2 linked regions of the Kordia antarctica genome follow. The protein of the gene in region 1 interacts with the protein of each later gene in a pairwise test. Links are inferred from orthologs where the notes say so. Each region holds a gene or a part of one and is shown in the gene's direction. Other genes may lie near its edges. The genes, in order: IMCC3317_RS13880 and IMCC3317_RS05810.

What was found.
Region 2: the proteins of IMCC3317_RS13880 (region 1) and IMCC3317_RS05810 interact in binary tests that used the Escherichia coli proteins (3 or more experiments, as listed by UniProt). The link is inferred for Kordia antarctica from one-to-one orthologs.

What each region holds. Positions count from the first base shown.
Region 1 is NZ_CP019288.1:3,343,271-3,346,532, reverse strand. The notes cover bases 253-3,176. They hold IMCC3317_RS13880 (SDR family oxidoreductase), read left to right. Parts: upstream 253-1,178; coding sequence 1,179-2,174; downstream 2,175-3,176. Other genes in these bases: IMCC3317_RS13875 (nucleotide sugar dehydrogenase), read left to right, coding at 2,164-3,176; cysQ (3'(2'),5'-bisphosphate nucleotidase CysQ), read left to right, coding at 253-774. Also shown: more of cysQ, read left to right, coding at 1-252; more of IMCC3317_RS13875, read left to right, coding at 3,177-3,262. UniProt on the Escherichia coli protein: Catalyzes the interconversion between ADP-D-glycero-beta-D-manno-heptose and ADP-L-glycero-beta-D-manno-heptose via an epimerization at carbon 6 of the heptose.
Region 2 is NZ_CP019288.1:1,432,938-1,436,088, reverse strand. Bases 148-2,960 are described here. They hold IMCC3317_RS05810 (1,4-dihydroxy-2-naphthoyl-CoA synthase), read left to right. Parts: upstream 148-1,040; coding sequence 1,041-1,880; downstream 1,881-2,960. Other genes in these bases: IMCC3317_RS05805 (outer membrane beta-barrel protein), read left to right, coding at 2,098-2,703; IMCC3317_RS05815 (C1 family peptidase), read right to left, coding at 148-936. In the rest of the region: more of IMCC3317_RS05815, read right to left, coding at 1-147; IMCC3317_RS05800 (DUF695 domain-containing protein), read right to left, coding at 3,093-3,151. UniProt on the Escherichia coli protein: Converts o-succinylbenzoyl-CoA (OSB-CoA) to 1,4-dihydroxy-2-naphthoyl-CoA (DHNA-CoA).

The sequences.
Region 1 (3,262 bases):
ATAAAAGCTTCCATAAACGCAGGCAAAATTATCATGGACATCTATGAAAATCAAATCGTGGAAGTAGAAACGAAAGCTGATAATTCTCCTGTAACTATTGCAGATAAAAAAGCAAATGCGTTTATTGAAGAAGCGTTGGAAAGCACTAATATTCCTGTGTTAAGTGAAGAAGGCGAACATGCAACCTACGAAATTCGGAAGAACTGGAATCAATGTTGGATTGTAGATCCGTTAGACGGAACCAAAGAATTCATAAAACGAAATGGCGAATTTACTGTAAACATTGCATTAATTGAAAACGGAAAGCCAATCTTAGGCGTTATCTATATTCCTGCACAAAAAACGTTGTATTATGCAGTTGTCTCGGAACAAAAAGCGTTTAAAATAGAGTTAGCCGAACACAACATTTCAACTGACATGTTGGAAAATGCAGTTGAAATAGTTCCAGCTTCTGAAAGTGATGTTGTTACAATTACGTCAAGTCGCTCATACACAAACCAGCAAGTACTCGACTTAATTGCAAAACATGAAGGCGAACAAAAACAAGTTGAACTCATCAAAGCAGGAAGTTCCTTAAAATTCTGTTTGGTGGCGGAAGGAAAAGCTTCGTATTATCCGCGGTACGCTCCAACAATGGAATGGGACACTGCGGCAGGACACGCCATTTGCAATGCTGTCGGAGTAGAGGTCTATTCATTAGAAACCCAGAAACCGCTAAAATACAACAAGGAAAATCTACTAAATCCGTGGTTTATTGTTCGAAAAGTAACATAAATAACCTGAGTTCGATATAAAATTCAGAGTATTTATTTGTCTTTTCCGCAGTATAGCAGGAATTTTTCGTTAAGAATTTTCGAATCCTTGGAGAAAATTTAGAAAAATTCATGCGGTTTTAGTTTTTCCCAAAAAGAAAAACTAAAAATACCTCTGGAAAAGCGCACTTTCTTTTGTTTCTTTTCTTTGTGCGCACAAAGAAAACGAAAATAAAAAAATAAAAATCAAATACTTAGCACTTATTATGAAAATATGTTCAAAATTTTACTTAAGTAAACTTATGTCGAACTCACGTTAAATAAAAAGGGTGATTTTACCCTTGAATAAAAGGGTATTTCCCCATAAAACTCATTTATTTCCTAGTGTTAAAATTTATGGCTAGTTTTGCAGCCAATAATAGCAACATGTACCAAAAAGCATATCATCAAGAGCAATTAGAACAGCACAGTTTCCTAATCACTGGAGGCGCAGGATTTATTGGTTCTAATTTAGTTGAATATTTGCTAAAACACAAGGCTAAAAAAGTACGTGTATTAGACAATTTGGCAACAGGTTTTAAACACAACTTAGCGGAATTTGAATCAAACCCAAATTTCGAATTCATTCTTGGCGATATTAGAGACGTAGAAACCTGCAAAAAAGCAGTAAACGGAATAGACTACGTATTGCACCAAGCGGCATTGGGTTCTGTTCCACGATCATTTGACGATCCAATTTCTACAAATGCAGTAAACATTTCTGGTTTTCTAAACATATTAATAGCTTCACGTGATGCAGGCGTTAAACGAATGGTTTATGCAGCTTCTTCAAGTACGTATGGCGATAGTAAAGCATTGCCAAAACAAGAAGAAATTATCGGAAATCCATTATCTCCGTACGCAATTACAAAATATGTAAACGAATTATACGCTGACAATATCTCAAAACACTTCAATTTTCATTCCGTCGGATTGCGTTATTTCAACGTTTTTGGACCAAAACAAAATGTAAAAGGCGCTTATGCGGCAGTAATTCCGTTATTTTTCAATGCAGGAATACATAATACAAAAGTAACTATCAACGGTGATGGAAATCAAACGAGAGACTTTACTTTTGTCGAAAATGTAGTGCAAGCGAATATGAAATCGTTATTTGCAGAAATCAATCAGCATGAAGTTTTCAATGTTGCAGTTGGAGATCGGATCAGTGTAAACGATTTGTGGAATAACATCAAAGAACTTACGCAAAGTACAGTTGAAGCTTCTCATGGAGAAAACCGAATTGGCGATGTAAGAGATTCATTAGCAGACATTACAAAAGCAAAAACACTTTTAAAATACAATCCTACATATAAAATACGTGAAGGTTTGGCAATTACATATGACTTTTTTAAAAAACAAGCTGTAGCAAATGAAAAATAAGGTAATCTCCATAATAGGTTTAGGATATGTTGGATTGCCTTTGGCTGTTGAATTCAGTAAAAAAGGGTTTCAAGTCATTGGATTTGACATCAATAAAAACAGAATTCAAGAATTACAGCAAGGAAAAGATCACACACTTGAAGTAACTTCGGAAGAATTGCAAGAAGCTTCAAGTTTGCAGTATACGAACGAAGCGGAAGAAATCGCGAAAGCGAACGTATATATTATCACGGTTCCAACACCAATTACAGCGCAAAAATTCCCAGATTTAAACCCGCTAGAATCAGCTTCACGTTTAGTCGGTTCGGTATTGAAAAAAGATGACATTGTAATCTATGAATCTACCGTTTTTCCAGGTTGTACAGAAGAAGTTTGTGTACCAATTCTGGAAGAAAAAAGTCAATTAAAATTTAATATAGATTTTTATTGTGGATATTCTCCTGAAAGAATAAACCCAGGCGACAAAAAACACAGAGTCAACAACATTGTCAAAGTCACTTCGGGAAGTACGCCTGAAATTGCAGAAACTATTGACAAATTATACAAAAGTATTGTTACTGTCGGAACGTTTAAAGCGTCGTCCATAAAAGTAGCAGAAGCCGCAAAAGTGATTGAAAATTCTCAGCGCGATATCAACATTGCGTTTGTAAACGAATTGGCATTAATATTTGGCAAACTAGGTATTGATACGCATGAAGTATTAGAAGCCGCAGGCACAAAATGGAATTTTTTACCATTTACGCCAGGTTTGGTTGGCGGACATTGCATTGGCGTCGATCCGTATTACCTAACGTACAAAGCAAAAAGTGTAGGCTACATTCCGCAAGTAATTTTGGCAGGAAGAACAATAAATGATAACATGGGGAAATATATCGCAGAACGCGTTGTAAAACTCATGATAAAACAAGAAAAACTAATCAAAGGTGCAAAAGTGACCATTTTAGGAATCACTTTTAAGGAGAATTGTCCTGACATTAGAAATACACGAGTGATTGACATTGTGCATGAACTCAACGAATATGGAATTGAGGTTGAGGTATTTGACGATAACGTAAATGCTTCCGAAGTAAAAAAGGAATACAATATTG
Region 2 (3,151 bases), 1.9 Mb from region 1 along the record:
TCCTGTAATATGCATTAAATGATCGTCAGTCGTGGTAAAATTTTCAAATTCTTCTTGACGAAATTCGGCAGTAATAGTTTTCTCTTTACGAATTTCCGCAGTAAACTCTTTTTTATCTTTTACAGCTTCTTCAGGAATTGAAGCAACCGCATATTTTGCAGAAAATGTAGTTTCAGAAACATCGCAATCCAATTCTACAGTATAACCTGTATTTAAAGCATTTCTTGTTACAGCGACCAATTCGTCTAAGGTTACATTATAAAAACTTCCGTTAGAAAAATTATCAGGAATATTTAAAATGAATTGTTCATAATACGGTTGATGCGTAAATGAAGTAATTGTCACATAATCATCAGGATTAATCTTTGTCATCTCTTGAAATGATTTAGGCGTGTATCTTCTTCCTTCAAAATTGAACCATTTTGGACTTTCACCTAAATAAACATCCAACACACTTTCAACAGCAGGTTTCCAATTAGTTGATAGTTTCTTTCCAGGATTCTTAATATACACATCTAACATGGCTTTTAAAACCGCTTCCATTTCTGCATGATTATGATTTGTTTCTAAAGCTTTCAAACCAGAATACGCTTCACTTGTAACTAATCCGTGTGACTTAACGGCATTCATCACATCATGTGCCAATGCGCCTTCGCTAAATTGTGCTTTTCCCTGTCGCATCACGTAATTCCAAGCTTTCTTCGGATACGTATTTCGTACATTATACATTTCAGAAATATCAATCTGTTTTCCCGTCAATCGGATAATTTCAGATTCTAAAAAAGAAGAAGCCGAAAAACTCCAACAAGTTCCTGTACGTCCTTGACTAATTACGGGCGTAGCTTCTAAATCTACGGTAGTTTTAAATTGATAATCTTGTGCAAAAGCAACAATTGAAAAACAACATAACAAAGCAAATAAAAGTATCTTTTTCATCAGAAATAAAGGTGTTTAAAGTGTATAGCACGACAAGAATTTGACTCAAAAATCACTTGTAAACTGTGCAAAATGATTTATTTTTACGCAAAATACTAAAAAATATGAGTAAACCTGACTGGAAAACGGTAAAAGAATACGAAGACATTACGTATAAAAAGGCAGATGGCGTTGCTCGAATCGCTTTTAACAGACCAGATGTTCGAAACGCGTTTCGTCCACATACAACAAGCGAATTGTTGGATGCGTTTAGAGATGCGCATGAAGATGTGAATATCGGAGTTGTATTGCTTTCTGCGGAAGGTCCATCATCCAAAGATGGAGTTTATTCTTTTTGTAGTGGCGGCGATCAAAAAGCACGTGGACATCAAGGATATGTTGGACAAGATGGATATCATAGATTAAACATTTTAGAAGTGCAACGCTTAATTCGCTTCATGCCAAAAGCAGTAATTTGTGTAGTGCCTGGTTGGGCAGTTGGTGGCGGACACAGTTTGCATGTTGTGTGCGATTTGACACTTGCAAGTAAAGAACACGCCATTTTTAAACAAACGGATGCCGATGTCACAAGTTTTGATGCAGGATATGGTTCGGCGTATTTGGCAAAAATGGTTGGACAGAAAAAAGCAAGAGAAATCTTTTTCTTGGGAAGAAACTACTCAGCGCAAGAAGCATACGAAATGGGCATGGTAAATGCCGTAATTCCGCATGACGAATTGGAAAATACTGCTTTTGAATGGGCGCAAGAAATCTTAGCAAAATCGCCAATGTCCATCAGAATGTTGAAATTTGCAATGAATTTAACTGACGACGGAATGGTTGGACAACAAGTATTTGCAGGAGAAGCAACGCGTTTAGCATATATGACAGAAGAAGCCAAAGAAGGTAGAGATGCATTCTTAGAAAAACGCAAGCCAAACTTTGACAAAAAGTGGATTCCGTGATCAGTTCTCAGTTCTCGGTTTTCAGTTTTTGAAAATTATAAATATTAAATGTGTCACATCGAGCGCAGTCGAGATGCTGAATTTTAAATATAAAAATGTATTGATTCGTCATTGCGAGTGAAACGAAGCAATCTGTTTCTTAATTTAGATGAACGATTTCAATTTTTTTAATTTTGCTAGAAACTAGAAACTAGAAACTAGAAACCAAATCAAAAACATGAAAAAGCTGATCATTTTCACACTTTTACTAACTTTCCAATTCGGAATAGCGCAAGATAATACGGAGCGTAAATTCGAAATTGGATTGCATTATCCGTTATCTACAGGCGATAATTTTATGGTTTTTGCGTATGATGGTTTAGTAGGATTAGATTTTAAATATCAATTTACGGATACAAAATTGATTTCTCCAAAAGTTGGTTTCTCGGTAGATTATTTTAATTATAATTTTGTAGATGATGTAAATGGTGGCGCATTTGTGCTAAAACCAGAAATCATTGGCGAATTTAACATTGAAAGTCTTCCAAAACTAAAACCTTATTTGTCTTTAGGATACAGCATTTTCACGACTTCTTTGAATGTGGCAAGCACTGGTTTTAATTTAGGAAATCCGGATCCAACGACGCAACCAAATGGCGATCGTTACACAGATACGCAAAGTGGAATTAGTTATGGTTTTGGCGCAGCGTATGATCTTACAGAAAAATTTTTTGTGGAAGTTTCTGCCGATTTTATAAAGCTTTCGCTGGATGGAGAAACTTCAGGGAATCGATATAACGAAAATATTCATACGGTAAATATGGGTGTTGGATTGCGATTTTAAAAGTTGAAATTGTAAATGTTAAATTATGAATGTTGAATTTTAAATTACTTCTCGATACAAAATTCTTTCAGAATTTCACTCGAAGTGACGTTAGGTGAAAATCATAAATTATAAATGTTGAATTAAAAAAATAGCTCAATTCGAGTAAAATTTCAGTTTAAAAGTTTACTTAATGTGTGAATAATTCACCTATCAAAATACCAAGCGCAAAGTTTCCAAAGTCGAACTTTTTGATAAATGATTTAAAAGCTATCAACTTATTTACAATAGAACATGCTGACTTACAGATTATTTCTTAAAATCAAAAAACAGTGTCGATAAAAAACCTTGAATCATTGAATTTTTAAATTTTTAAATTGAGCGAAGCGATACTATGCGCGTCTAAAAATCTAACCTTTCTTTTTCACAACATACGTTTCCCAACCTTCATACGAACCATACTGATCTT